3 regions of the Shewanella sp. LZH-2 genome follow, and region 1 is predicted to be linked to each of the others. Evidence: predicted binding sites of a transcription regulator. Region 1 holds the regulator's gene; each other region holds the start of a gene.

Region 1 (4,927 bases):
CTGGGGCGAAGGTGTCTTCATCATCGTCCATCCCCGCCATTCCCATCATAGAGTGCTCGGCGTCTTCACGGATAACATCCACCACGTCATCGATGGTGATCCGGCCGAGCAACTTGCCCTCACTATCGACCACGGGCGCTGACACCCAGTCATGGCGTTCGAACAGTTGTGCCACTTCACTGTCGGACATGCCCACGGGAATGCTCTCGATATCGGTATCGATAATGCTGCTGATATGAGTATTGGGATCGCAGGTGAGCAGATCCGCAAGTTTGACCCCTCCAAGCACGCGATCGTGTTTATCCACCACGTATAAAGTATCGGTAGTGTCGGGCAGGTTGCCCCGTTGGCGCAGATAACGCAGTACCACATCGATATTGACATCGGGTCTTAAGGTTACTGTGTCGGTGTTCATTAAGCTGCCTGCGGTCTCATCGGGATAAGAGAGCGCTTGCTCGACTCGCTGACGGTTTTGCAGACTCATCGACTGTAATACTTGTTTATACACAGTATCTGGCAGGCTTCGCAGAATATACGCCAGATCGTCCGTATCCATGCTGGCGGTAGCCTTGGCGACTCGCTCAGGACTCATAGTGCTGATCAGCGGGTCTTTTAACTCTTCGCTGAGTTCATCGAGAATATCCCCGAGCTGATCTTGATCGACAAGTTGCCATAACACTTGCCGAGCTTTGGGAGGTGACGATTCTAAAATCAATGCGATATCTGACGGCGCCATATTTTGTAGCATTTGCCTGACATGCACAAACATACCACTGTTGAGGGCTTGACTCAGTTGGTCGAGACGGTGTTCGGCTTGTAAACTGTCTGAGGCTTCTACAGGCATGTTTCCTCCATGGCGGCGGTGGATGGGTTGGCGTTTAGCTATTGAGGACTTAAGCCAAAGCGCAGCAGTACATTGTAATTTAGCGCACGGGAGGGCGTCGAGTCACAAATGTGTTTTACTGGTATAAGGTGCTGAAATCAAAACCAAACAGGATACTGAATACCGGCAGGGATCATCGAGATGATACCATCAGCAGGCTTCGTCAAACTTAGCGTCGATAAGGGCACAAATGGCATTAAGTGCAGGCTCGGCATCCGGGCCTTCGGCGATGAGGGTGATGGTTTTACCCATGCCCGTCTCGAGCATGAGTAGACCCAATACACTGGCGGCAGAGGCCTGTTTTTCACCTTGGATCAGCGTAATGCTGGCATCAAACTCAGAGGCTAATACCACGAGCTTTGTGGCGGCACGGGCATGTAAGCCGAGTTTATTGCAGATGGTGACTTGGCGCTCAAGTTTTGGCATGGCTCAACTCTCGATGGCGCGCATTGACTTTATGTTTGCCATTACTAAAACGTTTAGCTAGTTGCTCGGCTACATAGACTGAGCGGTGTTGGCCACCTGTGCAACCAATCGCAATCGTCAGATAGCTACGATTATTGCGCTCTAAATGGGGCAACCAGGTTTCGAGCAAATTCTCGATTTGCCAGATGAACTTATTCACCAGTGGCTGGCGATTTAAAAACTCCGCTACGGGTTCATCTAAACCGGTGAGAGGTCTAAGTTCCGGTTCCCAATGGGGATTTGGCAAAAAGCGCACATCAAACATAAAGTCAGCTTCGGTCGGCATACCATGCTTAAAACCGAAGGACTCGAAGTTGATCACCAGTTCCTTATCGACACTGCCAAGGAGTATTTGCCGCACTTGGTCGCTGAGTTCATAGATATTCAGATTCGAGGTATCTATATAGTGATCCATCTGCTGTGACAGGGGCTCGAGCAATTTGCCTTCAAGCTTGATGGCTTCTTGCAGTGACACTCGGCTCTTCGATAAGGGATGTAAGCGCCGCGTTTCACTGTAGCGTTTGAGCAACACTTTATCGCTGGAGTTTAAGAAGAAGCTGGTGAGTTCAGTGCCCGTAGGCAGGCTGGCAAGCTGTTTAACCAGCACTTTGTCTTGCTCTGGTAAATTGCGCACGTCAACACTGATAGCAACGAGATCGTTACTGCCTTTGAGCTGTTCAAGCAAACTGCCAATCAAAGGCAAAGGCAAATTATCGACACAATAGTAGCCGAGATCTTCAAGCACTCTAAGTGCGACCGATTTGCCTGAGCCTGAACGCCCTGACACTATGACCAGTTTCATCCAATGATTACCTGATAGAGTTCCGTTTCATCATGCGTCTTGCGCAATTGTTTTAATATTTGCTTGTCACTGAGCTTTTCAGCCATGCATGACAAGGTACTTAGGTGCTGCTGACATTGGTCGGCAGGCACGAGTAGTGCAAATAAAATATCGACGGGTTGTTTATCGATAGCATCAAAGGCTATCGGCTCCTCACATTTTATCAATATCGCTATGGGTTGTGTTATATCGGTTAATCGACCATGTGGAATGGCGATACCGTTACCTATACCTGTGCTACCCATCTTTTCGCGCGCCACGAGGCTTTCGAAGATCTCTTGAGATGAGAGGGTGGGGTACTGGGCAGCGGCTAAGTCGCTGATGAGTTCCAGTACCTTTTTCTTACTGCCCGGAGTGGCGCAGGTTGTGCACTCCGGCCGCAGTATGGTACGAAGTTCCATTGCTAGTGTTTTGTTAACTTCTCTTTGTGTTTAATAACCTGACGATCAAGTTTATCAATCAGGACGTCTATGGCAGCATACATATCTGCATGCTCTGAAGTCGCGAAGACTTCACCACCGGTGAGGTTGATTCTCGCTTCGGCAATCTGTTGCATTTTCTCAACATTGAGCACAACGTGCACATTATTGATCTGTTCGAAATGACGTTCAAGTTTTGAAAACTTTTCCTCAACATATGCCCGTAACGATTCAGTAATCTCGATATGGTGTCCACTTAGGTTTATTTGCATAGAAACGTCCTCCGATACTCACAATAGGCTATAAACTTTTACGCTGATTGGAAGGGGGAATAAGCATCGCTTCTCGGTACTTCGCAATGGTTCTGCGCGCAACGTTAATTCCCTGTTCTGCCAGAAGTTGAGCCATCTTGCTGTCGCTTAATGGTTTTTTCTGGTTTTCCGCTGCAACCAGTTTCTTAATGAAAGCTCTGATTGCTGTGGATGAGCACTCACCGCCATCATCCGTCCCGACGTGGCTTGAGAAGAAATATTTTAGTTCAAAAAGTCCTTTTGGGGTATGCATGTATTTTTGTGTGGTCACCCGTGAAATGGTGGACTCATGCATCTCTACCGCCTCGGCGATATCGTTTAGGACCATAGGTTTCATGGCTTCTTCACCGTATTCGAAGAAACCCTGTTGGTATTGCACTATGCAGTTTGCCACCTTGAGCAGTGTTTCGTTACGGCTTTCAAGGCTTTTAATAAACCACTTGGCTTCTTGCAGATGGCCACGAATAAATTGGCTATCAGCTTGATTTTTTGAACTTCGGGCCATTGCTGCATATTGCTGATTTACGTTGATTTTTGGCATGCAGTCAGGGTTTAATTCGACCACCCAACGGCCGTTTTTCTTCGACACCGATACATCGGGGATCACATATTCTTCATCGACAGGGGTGATGAGTAAACCGGGACGAGGGTTCAAGGTTTGGATCAGCGCAATACTGTCCCTTAACTCGTCCTCTTTCAGTTTGGTCTTACGCATTAACAGCCTAAAGTCGCGAGCGGCGATCAGATCTAAATGATCTTTGATCAGCATGCGGGCGTTTTCGATGTGAGGGGTATCAGGCGAAAAATGAGATAGCTGGATCAGTAAACATTCGCTTAAATCCCTTGCCGCGACACCAACGGGGTCGAAGTGTTGAATACGCTTGAGCACGGCTTCAACTTCGTCGAGTTCAATCTCGGGATTGCCCATGGCTTCGAGGATATCTTCAGTGCTTTGAGTGAGATAACCTTGATCGTCGATGGCATCAATAATCGCGGTGGCAATGGCTAAATCGGTTTCAGAGAAGGGCGTGAGGTTTTTTTGCCATTCTAAATGTTCGTACAACCCCTCGCTAGTTTCCCCTTGGAAGGGCATGTCATCTTCACGGCTGGCGCCAGAACCTGAGTTTGGCGATGCGGTAAAGACTTCATCCCAAGTGGTATCCATGGGTAACTCTTCGGGCAGAGATTCTTTGGTCAGCGACTCGGCAATGTCCACGGTGGAATTATCTTGTTCCTGTGGCTGGGCAGTCGTTTCGCTAAAGTCGGTATCGGCGATATCTTGCTTACGTTCGCTAGGCGCGTCAAATTGCTCCTCTTCCAGCTCGAGAAGAGGATTAGAGTCTAAGGCTTGCTGGATTTCTTGTTGCAGTTCCAATGACGACAGTTGCAGCAGGCGAATGGCCTGCTGAAGTTGTGGCGTCATGGTTAACTGTTGACCCAGTTTGAGCTGGAGTGACGCTTTCATGTTACCGCTGATCCCTAGGTTATTATTGTGAGTTTAGGTCGCTTGATATCATATGGATGGAGCCTAGCGCTCTCAAATTCAAGGCTTATTAGCTTTGTTTTAGTAACTATAGCCTGAATTGTTCACCTAAGTACACAGCCCTAACTTGCTGATTGTCTAAGATCTCTGCGGGTGTGCCCTCGGCAATAAGATTACCGTGACTCACAATGTAAGCATGTTCACAGACGTCTAAGGTCTCGCGCACATTGTGGTCAGTGATCAGTACACCAAGGCCTCGGCTTTTAAGCTGCTCGATAATTTTCTTGATATCGATAACGGAGATCGGATCAACGCCCGCAAAGGGCTCATCAAGCAGAATAAACTTGGGGTTGGCCGCTAAGGCGCGGGCAATTTCGACGCGTCGACGTTCACCGCCCGATAAGGACATGCCTTGGCTGTCACGAATATGGGTGATATGGAACTCTTCTAGCAGTTGCTCTAGTGCTTCTTCGCGCTGGTCACTATTGAGCTCTTTACGGGTTTGCAGTACCGCCATGATGTTGT
Region 2 (4,927 bases), 1.9 Mb from region 1:
TCACCGGTCAATTGAGCTGCAATCGCGGCGACAAAGCTGTGGTTGTCAATAACTTGCACTCGGTCTAATAATGCCGCGGTGACATCGCTGTGCGGGTCAAAAATACTGACTGAAGCATATTGCTGCTGATTAATCAGGCTGGCATAGACTTTTACCGATAAGGCCTCGCCCACATTACAGACTCTATCTTGGCGGGCGCCTGGCATATAAGGCAGTAACAGATCGATCTGCTCTGCACCGCTGCGGCGTAATGCATCAGTTAACAATAAGAGTTGCATGATGGATTGATCGCCACGATAACCGAAAAAGAGTGTGACGCGTTTCGCTGGAGGAACCCGCAGTTGAACATGATTCTCCCCCGCACCAAATTGAAATAAACGGTAATTAGCCTCATCGCTAGCGGCGGGAAGTCGATAAAAATCAGCTTGCTGATGTGGTGAGTTAACTGTGCCTTGATGCATTTGAATACCTAGAGACATATTCACCTCCTGTCTGTGCAAGATCGCTGTGATATACAGCAATCTTGTTGTCTGCAAGCAATAGTGTCTTATAGACACTATTATGTAAAGTTGATTTTTAGACTATTTTTTATCGGATAATGCTAAGGAATATACCTAAATTGCATATAATGTCCTTAAGACACTATGTGCAATTTAGCTATGATAATGGGGAAATGGGTATCGATAGTAAAGAATGGACGTATTACGACAACATCGACGGCTACATAAACCCTGATAACTCAAGCTAACTGTATGTACCGCATAATCTGTCACTATTATTGCTATGGGTAACCACTTTAAGCGGCAAACACTTTGACTAACATTCTAAATTTCTTAAGAATCGATACGATGCCGTATCCGACTTCAAACGGTATAAATTGGCTGGACGGCCACGTTCAGTACGTTTTAAGCCCGTATCAATCAATAAATCGGCCTGCTCAACCCGTCGACGGAACGATTTCCCTTGGATAGGCTTACCCAGTAAGACTTCATGCACATGTTGTAGTTCTGGCAAGGTAAAAGGTTCAGCCAGCGCAAAGCCTGGCACTAAAGAATACAAGGCTTTCTGAGTTAAACGTTCCCGCGCTTGCTCAATTAATTGCAGATGATCAAACGCCAAGGACATCTGTAACACATCCTCTAACGGCCACCACTTAACATCACTCACTGAATCAATCTGGGTTTGGCAGGCTTGATAACTCATTAACGCGGTATAACACACGGTTACCGACCAGCCTCTCACGTCGCGGTGACTATTACCGACAGTGCAAAGCTGCTCAATATAAGGTGGCACTACCGCCGTTTTTTCCTGCAATTTGCGTAACGCCGCTTCCTCTAGGGATTTATCGGAATGTTCATCGATAAATCCTCCGGGTAATCCCCAAAAACCTAAAAAGGGATGATTTGAGCGTTGTACTAAAAGTACTTTAAGTTGCTGATCATGATAGGTAAATAATACGGCATCAACCGTCAGTAGCTGAGCCTTAAAAGCCTTAGGATCGTAATTGGCGAGATATTCCGCTTCAGTCATGAGTATTTTCCATCGTTTGACGTCGTAAGCTTAACTTAGAGATTACGTCGCTTCAAACATATTATGTCTTAGCGTCACTAAGTAAATCATCTGCTCTATAGGGTCGTACGACTTTTACCAAATTTACGCAAATAACGTGGCAACATGGTTTCATTTCCAAGCAAACCACCTTGATGGATATACATCACAGGGCTTGCGCCCCACTGCGGTAAAAACTTCTCTAACACCATAAAACCTAAGGGATCGTAGAGTAATTCAAACTGGACGCCAGAGGCGCAAATCCGCTGCCACATGGCATAAAACTCAGGATAGAGTTTACCAAAGTGGTATTTCTTCCCCACATTCAAAATCTGTGGATGCTCAGCAGCGTTAGGATTTAACTCATAAAACTGCTGCGCTAAATACTCATCGCCGCCCACCACTGCGCAGGTAAGCACTCGAATGTGACTTTGCTTACGCACAAAATATTGGTTTAAAAATAATGCCGTGGTTCCCGTTCCCGCAGGTAAAAACACTTTCAGTTCAGTCAGTCCCTGTTGCATTGCCCAAGTCTCAATTTCAACAGCTAACAGACTGACACCATACTCCGCATACTGACAGCGCCCGCCTTCCGGAATAAATAAAGCGTCAGGCTCAGCAGCCAAAACTTGATGCTCAATATAGTCATGGCAAGTCCACTTAGACTCACGCTGAAGAAAAGGATTAGCTGCTATCAGGCTTGATAAATCAATAACCTGTGTACCATTGGCGATAGCTGCGGCATAGTTCCCTGTCGGTAAAGTCAGTACGTGGCTAGCAATATGGTCCACATAAAAATCACACTGCCAGCCTTTCAGTTTGGCGAGCGCCGACAGCGAATACAGTGAATTAGCCTGCGCGGAGCCATGACCTATCACCTTAGTCACACCAGCAAAATCATGGTCTAGAAAGTAGGCAAACTTACGCGCCTTATTACCACTAAAAGCAGGATGTAATAAATCATCTCTTTTAAGAAAGATCTCTCTGCCAGCAAAAGAAAATGATTCGACGGGACTATTAACTAGCATTTATTTACTCAAGGGGAGATAAGGTGTTTAGTGTAACGCGGGCTTGGCCAAATTCTTCCTAAGAATTAAGGAAATTCACGAAATATTAGCTTAACTCACAATCCGCAGAGGTATAAACCATAATATACCATTGATTATTAATGAAAAATATTTTGGCATAATTCTCGCTTATGACATTTAAGCATCAATTAATAATTTCGAGTGTTGATGTTGTTTCTGTCGCACAGATTTTGGATTAGATAAGGAGTTTTCAATGTCATTACTACGGTTAATTTTCAATATTGCTTGGTTTGTCCTTGGTGGATTTGTGATGGGCCTAGCCTGGTGGCTTGCGGGGATTTTGTGTTTTATCAGTATTATCGGTATTCCTTTCGGCCGCGCCTGCTTTGTGATTGGTGAATTGACCTTCTGGCCCTTTGGACAAGAACAAATGAATCGCCGTCATTTAACTGGCCGTGAAGATTTAGGAACAGGCGCCTTTGGCATGGTGGGCAATATCATTTGGTTCTTACTGTTTGGGATTTGGTTGGCCATAGGTCATTTGGCCCATGCTCTTGCTTGCTTTGTGACGATTATCGGTATCCCTTTCGGGATCCAACATCTTAAGCTGGCGCTGTTAAGCCTAACGCCGATTGGGCAAACCATAGTAGCGAAAGCGTAATAACCACAGTAGCGAAAGCGTAATAACCACAGTAGCGAAAGCGTAATAACCATGATCGCCAAGGCGTAAGGCATATCACTCAGCACTACTCAGCACTACTCAGCATTGGTGGGTAGTGCTGATGCATAGTTCGGCAGCGATTGCACTAATTCTGCTTCGTAATAATCCCTTTATTCATTGAGTAAATCAGCGCTATCAGCAAACTGCTCACCCGCATCCTGCTCCGGTGAGCAGATGATTTCAAAGAGATAATGCGCCAGTTTAGCTGGCGCATCTATGGTGATGTCATGACCACAATAGGCCAACACAACTAAGTCGACCTTAAAATATTGTACCAATGCCCTGCTGGTTTGGATCTTGATTAACCCATCGCGATCACCCGACAAAATACTCACTGGCACACACAAACATGCTGAGCAGTGATAACGAAATGCCGCCCACAACTGATTACTCGCGGTGTTAGACAAAATGATGACAAAACTTGTCATCTCACAGCTTTGGTTAGGTGCAAAATAGCATTACTGACTTAAGGCTTCTTGCTGAAATAACAAATCGCCCATAATGCTATCAATATCGAGCTTCGCTAAACCTTGATCAAAAATATCCCGCCAACGCCGTCCCTCTTCTGTATTACGAAACGCGACATAAAGTTGTTTATTGGCAATAAGTTGTCGATTGACCTGTAACTTATCTGCGAGCGGCTGAAGGTGGGGTTGTTTAAGTAGATAATGCAGCACATTAATATCAATCACAGCGCCGTCAATACGACCAGCCGCCACCTTTTTGATATTTTGCTCATCGGATGTTGCCGCTTCAACAGGTTGACTCCCTGAAGCAATCATTACATCCAGCGAGTCGGTATTCACATAATCCTGCACAATACCTAAAGTATAACGATTCAAATCGGCTAAATGATGCCAACTAATGGGACGGGATTTTTGCTCAACAATACCTAATGGGCCAATACCAATCGGTTTAGAAAAAATAAACTTATCGGTTTCAAAATAATATTCTGGAAAATAGCCAATGTAGTCAGAGCCCGGCATAACGGCTAATTTAATCGCGCGGCTCCAAGGGTAAAAATCCACGATAAGTTGTTGTTCCATTTGCTCAAATGCCGCCTTAGCCACCGCAACACTCGCGCCTTGGTGCTGGAGTTGATAGCCGGAATACGGCGGCCAAAGTAATGACGTTAGCTTCAGCGTGTCAGCAAATGTCGTATTTGCCACGGTTAATAGGCAACTAAACATCAGTGGGCACCAGCGGATCATAATGCCTCCATCAAAGACTCATCTATTAATCGCTAAAAAAACAAATAGCTCATCGGTTTAACTCTATTCAGTATAATCAGCCATACCTATAGGTACAGCGAATATTTGTTATCTGTTTAGCCTTGTAGAACCACGCTAAGACAGCAATGCTCGGAGTAGGCAGAACTATCGCCGCCAAAAACGACATCTTTACGACAAGGGGAAGACTGAAGGAAAACCTGATGGTCATGCGACAATGTTTTCCTTAAGCACAGATGGCCATATAAAAATAAACCCAAGCGTTCGGGCTTGGGTCGGTTTGAAAGTTTATGCCTTTTAGGCATTAATATCTTCGTACAGCTCTTGATACATCAGCTCGCGCATTTTAAATTTTTGGATTTTACCCGTAACGGTCATCGGGTATTGGTCCACAAATTTGA
Region 3 (4,927 bases), 640 kb from region 1:
GTGGTATGCAATTTAGCGATACTAATCAGCTTACAGGCGTTAGAGTTAAACGCCGAGTCGCGAAAAATTATCCTATTTTTGCGAACAACCTTTGCTTTGTCTGTAAAAATGACACAGTGTCGATTTATGTGCGTTCAAATAACTTCGTACTAAAAACTGTGGGAGAGGCGCTGCAAGATGGTAATATCGGCGACCAAATTCGAATCAAAAATAGCAGTTCTAACAAAGAGCTAGATGCCATAATTACGGAGATTGGCGAAGTAGAAGTTAGAATGTAAAATAAGCTAAAGCTTTTCGATAAGCTGCCGATACCCCAGTTAAGAAATCCGTATACATGACGCTGGAGCCTAAAATGGCAATTGATATTAGCAAATTTAACGCCGGAGCGGCCGCACAAGTCCGTTCAAACAGCACTAAACAAAGCAGCGAAAGCGAGAAAACCTCTCAGGTAGCGGCTAAATCAACTCAACTAAAAGGTGACTCTGTTGTCATTACGGCTCAAGCTCAACAGTTACAAGGAGCTCAAACCAAAATGGCCAGCCTACCTGAAGTCGACCAAAAGAAAGTGGCCGAAATAAAACAAGCCATTGCCGAAGGTCGTTATAAAATTGATCCCGAAAAGTTGGCTGCAAATATTGCCAGCTTCGAAGCAGAATTAAATGAGCTTAATAAAGAGTAACTATGACAGAAATAGCTAAACTGGTAGATCAACAACACGCCCATTTGGCTGTTCTTAAACAAATTATTCTTAAGGAAAAAGGCGCTTTGGTTGACCAAAACGCCGATTTGCTTTTGTCGCTTGCTGAGCAAAAATCAACATGTCTACAAGCCCTTAAAGCAAATGATGACTTGCTGGCTAGTCACAGCGATAAAGCCTTACTCACGGAGCAAGTTGAGCTATCCGATAAAATGGCAGTGGTTAAAGAGGCTCTCGCGGAATGCAAAGATCTCAACGCGCAAAATGCTAGTTTGATCGAGATGAATCTTGCAAGCCTAAACCGCTTTGCTCAAGCCTTGCAGGCGAGCCGAAATGCCACCACGCTGACGTATAACGATAAAGGTAAAACCTCAACAATCTCAAGCTTAGGCAATGATCTAAAAGCGTAAGGTGTTATAAGTACAAACGGATTTCAAACAAAAACCGCGCTTAGTAAGCGCGGTTTTTGTTTATCGATTATCTGTACCCAAACCATCTCATGCTTGTCTTCTGGTTGATAGGAGATGACACCTTAAAAGTAAGTGACTTCTTTAATTCTCTGTGGCCGACTCTGCTGTTGATAGATTTGCCATACCTTAGAAAAATCAAGTTCTAACTCAGTAACATAATGCTCACCTGCGGGATAACTTTTAACTACTCTTGCGCCGCGGATCACCCCAGTGACTGAAGCTTTAACATTATCATCGGTTAGCATCCAATCACTGACACTGCTGTTAGCGGTGATCTTTTGACCATATACTTGTTCAGCTAGCTCACGGTAAGCCACAATTTTGGATGCTTGCATCGCCATCAACATTCTTTGAGATTGCTCTTTCGCTGGTTGAGTCGCTAACGGGGCATAACCAATGGCCGTTAGTTTAGGGAAGCTAGATGGAGGAACATCTTCCCACTGTACATACTTGTCTCTAGAGGCACAACTTGTCAGTAGAAGCGCCGCAATCACCAACAGGTAGCGTTTCATTTTCCATCTCCTAATACACGCACTTCATTCATACCGGGAGCCGACTGACGATATAAAATCCCATCGTGGGAGATCACTTGCTCAGAGGGCTGCATATAATTGCTTAATTCTTTTTGTGTAACAAAGGTCTGTGAAGCTGACACCACTCGGTTGTTACTTAAGGTAACGATTCGAGTATTAATGGCTAAGCCATTGGTCGTCGGGCTCATCGTGGATACCACAATATGGTCAACAGGCAAATTAGTAGACAATTTTTGCCAGTCACGCGTCAAAATAAAATCGCCCTCACCAGTAACACGCAGTCCATCAGCGAGATTTAACTCCACCACATTAAATTGAAAACTGTGCAACGATGCCATGAGTCCCTGCTGCAATTGCAGCGCAACCGCATTCGTACTCGTCATGTCGCCAACTAATACTGGTGTAGTTACAACAATAGGTTGATCAGGACGCAATGCATCATTTTGCTTGACTAGCTCAGTCACAATACGCTGCGCTAAATGATTAATCACCGCTGTCGGCGGCAAACCATTGCCATCAACTAGGCTAGGTTTTGGCGGCACAACGGGTTTAGTCGCACACCCAATCAGCGCCAAAAGAGCCAGGGGAATGAACGCACGCTTTAGCATGGGAATAACCTCATTATCGATATCAATGCGCCTCAAAGCGAGCCGCAATCTTTAGTCAAAAAGATTGCAAATATTAGACCAAGTCAAAATACAATCCTTGATTAACTCACCTGATTATCGACAACAGTGCCAATAACTTTACCCTCTATACCTATTCAGCAACTTCAGATGGTTTGGGTATATTTCATAAATTAGGCACGAAACTTGCTTTTACAGCCAATAAAACCGCCATTAAACTGACTCAACTGATTGGCACAATTGACCTGAAGGGCTTATTAATGAACATACTCAGAAAGCACTTGCTCATCATTAGCAGCCTACTGCTGGCCGCACTTCAAGCTAATCAAGCGCAAGCAGAATGGGTCGAAGCCAGTGGTGAAGCAATCATCACTAATGGCAACATCGCCCAAGCGCGGGAAGAAGCCATCAATCAAGCGGTTAGCTATGCCACCCTCAGCACCGGGATCCAAATATCCAGTGAACAACAAACCACCAACGGCAATCTCACGCAAGACAGCTTCGCCATTAATCGTAACGCTCAAGCGATTAGTATTCAGTTAGTAAGTGAACGCATTCAAGGGAATAAAATTTATGTGTCGCTCAGGCTCGATCTAAATGATGACCCAACACAACAATGCCCTACGGGCCAATTAAAAGCCGCGATCCTTATTCCCCAAGCCCAAATAAAAGATCGAGCACAATTACGCTACGGCCAATTATCAGGATTTGAAGAAGTCATCTCCGAAAGACTCGGTAACAGTATTGATGGCTACTCATCAACTGGATACAGCCATATCCATGCCAAAGAAAGACTCGATATCGCACAAGAACTGGTCGATATCCGCGGCTATAGACTTCCGAGTTGGCTGAGTGAAATTACCGATAGCCAATACATTTTACTACCGCAAATTATTGATATTTCAACCGAGCCAGTACAAGCCACCTTTATGGGATGGTGGGATGAAGCGCCACAAAGGCAGTTCCAATTAAAGCTTAGCCTCTATCACGGCATTAGCGGTGAAGAAGTATGGAACAAAACCTACAGCACATCGGCTCGGTGGGAATTTGAGGAACAAGCCATTGTTGCCCCCAATAGTGATAGATTTTGGCGTTCATCCTACGGCAAAAATATCAGCCAACTGCTGCAAGAAGCGACTCGCGATATTGATAACACGCTCAACTGTAGACCACTACTTGGGCAAGTTGTCAGTCGTCAAGGAGATCGGATTATTCTCAACCTAGGCCGAAAACATGGCATTCGAGTTGGTGATAAGTTCCAAGTGGTGTTACAACGCAATTTACCGGATAGACTCAATGAAATGCGTGCCATTGCTACCAAAAGCCGAGCAACAGTGCAAATTGAACAAGTGAGTGAAGAAAGTGCAACAGCCGTACTCGTTGACCAAAATGCGGTTTACAATGTACAGATAAACGACATCGCGCTTAAGATTTAAGCAACTAAATCATAAGCCTTTTAATCAAAGATAAAACCAGTATAATCACCAGCGTCTCTTCATAGCTCAACAGGATAGAGCAGCCGCCTCCTAAGCGGCCGATCGGGGTTCGAGTCCCTGTGGAGAGACCAGATAGTGATGTCGGTAATATCAACACGAAAGCTTCCGAGGAAACGGAATGACTGAACTATTTGCCACTAATCTGAGTATTATTGCTAAACGCTGGCCAATTGTGGCTGCTGCGATAAAAAGCCAATCAATTGACCATCTTGATGCGCACTTAGTTCAAGGCCAAAACCAAACTATCAGTGTTAATGGTATTCAGCTCAGCAGTCGCCATGACCGTATCGCTGAAGCACAGCTGTTTATTAGTACCCTTCCCTCAAATGTTCACCAAGTCACGGTTTATGGCGTGGGTATGGGTGATGTGCCGAGTCTATTAACGGATAATCCGCAATATCAAAAAATCGAAGTTTGCATTTTAAACTTAGCCGTATTCGCATTACTGCTTTGTTACACCGATCAAAGGGAATGGCTCAGTCATCCGAATGTGCTATTAAATGCGATGCCCAGTGCCACGCTGCAATTTCCGAATGTTGCCATTACCCCAGATCTCAATCTCGTCAGTGATGACAATGCCACACTGAGGGATCTCTTGGTGATGGAGCTTAATCGTGATTTCACCAATCGACACCATCAAATCGATGATCCTGAGATCCTTAAGCGCTTTGCCGATAATCAGGTTTTTATTACCAACGATCCTGATGCTGCCCATTTAACGAAAAGCTACAATCCATACAAAGCAATTGTTATAGGCTCAGGTCCGTCTTTAGAAGAACATTATGCTTATCTTAAGCAACTGAGTTTAAGCCCATCGAAACCCTTGTTGATTGCTGCGGATACGGCTTTACGTGGCTTACTTCATCATCAGATTAAGCCTGATATCGTGGTCTGTATTGACGGTTTAATATCCTCCTATCATTTGCCTTTGTCAGAAACCCAAGAAATCAATCTTGTGTATTTTCCTCGGGTAGCCCCCGAAGTATTAGCCCATTGGCTAGGGCCAAGATTTGTGGCTTATGGCACAAGTAAAATTTACGACAGCATGGCCCAGCTGAACCCCAAGCTGAGACTGTTTACAAATGGCAGTGTGATTCACCCAGCA

The links. Region 1 encodes sigma-54, which starts transcription at its own class of promoters, with help from an activator protein. Its sites were predicted from a motif close to GTTGGCACGNNNNTNGNNT; they were not measured.
Region 2: a site for sigma-54 is predicted at 2,728-2,746, ahead of JM642_RS11790 (YccF domain-containing protein). Genes of this name have one in related genera too.
Region 3: a site for sigma-54 is predicted at 2,500-2,518, ahead of JM642_RS06485 (flagellar assembly protein FlgT). Genes of this name have one in related genera too.

What each region holds. Positions count from the first base shown of each region.
Region 1 is NZ_CP069350.1:795,078-800,004, forward strand. Features, by position in the region: gene mgtE (magnesium transporter) at 1-844, opposite strand, end outside; gene JM642_RS03635 (HPr family phosphocarrier protein) at 1,034-1,309, opposite strand; gene rapZ (RNase adapter RapZ) at 1,296-2,150, opposite strand; gene ptsN (PTS IIA-like nitrogen regulatory protein PtsN) at 2,147-2,590, opposite strand; gene hpf (ribosome hibernation promoting factor) at 2,593-2,880, opposite strand; gene JM642_RS03655 (RNA polymerase factor sigma-54) at 2,909-4,384, opposite strand; gene lptB (LPS export ABC transporter ATP-binding protein) at 4,491-4,927, opposite strand, start outside.
Region 2 is NZ_CP069350.1:2,654,699-2,659,625, forward strand. Features, by position in the region: gene prs (ribose-phosphate diphosphokinase) at 1-479, opposite strand, end outside; gene JM642_RS11780 (NUDIX domain-containing protein) at 817-1,530, opposite strand; gene JM642_RS11785 (1-aminocyclopropane-1-carboxylate deaminase/D-cysteine desulfhydrase) at 1,626-2,576, opposite strand; gene JM642_RS11790 (YccF domain-containing protein) at 2,830-3,237, shown strand; partial or broken gene JM642_RS11795 (alpha/beta hydrolase) at 3,333-3,683, opposite strand; gene JM642_RS11800 (transporter substrate-binding domain-containing protein) at 3,756-4,508, opposite strand; gene JM642_RS11805 (AMP-binding protein) at 4,824-4,927, opposite strand, start outside.
Region 3 is NZ_CP069350.1:1,436,197-1,441,123, reverse strand. Features, by position in the region: gene flgA (flagellar basal body P-ring formation chaperone FlgA) at 1-278, shown strand, start outside; gene flgM (flagellar biosynthesis anti-sigma factor FlgM) at 353-679, shown strand; gene JM642_RS06500 (flagellar protein FlgN) at 682-1,107, shown strand; gene JM642_RS06495 (LPP20 family lipoprotein) at 1,230-1,679, opposite strand; gene JM642_RS06490 (FlgO family outer membrane protein) at 1,676-2,308, opposite strand; gene JM642_RS06485 (flagellar assembly protein FlgT) at 2,587-3,762, shown strand; tRNA gene JM642_RS06480 (tRNA-Arg) at 3,818-3,893, shown strand; gene JM642_RS06475 (6-hydroxymethylpterin diphosphokinase MptE-like protein) at 3,941-4,927, shown strand, end outside.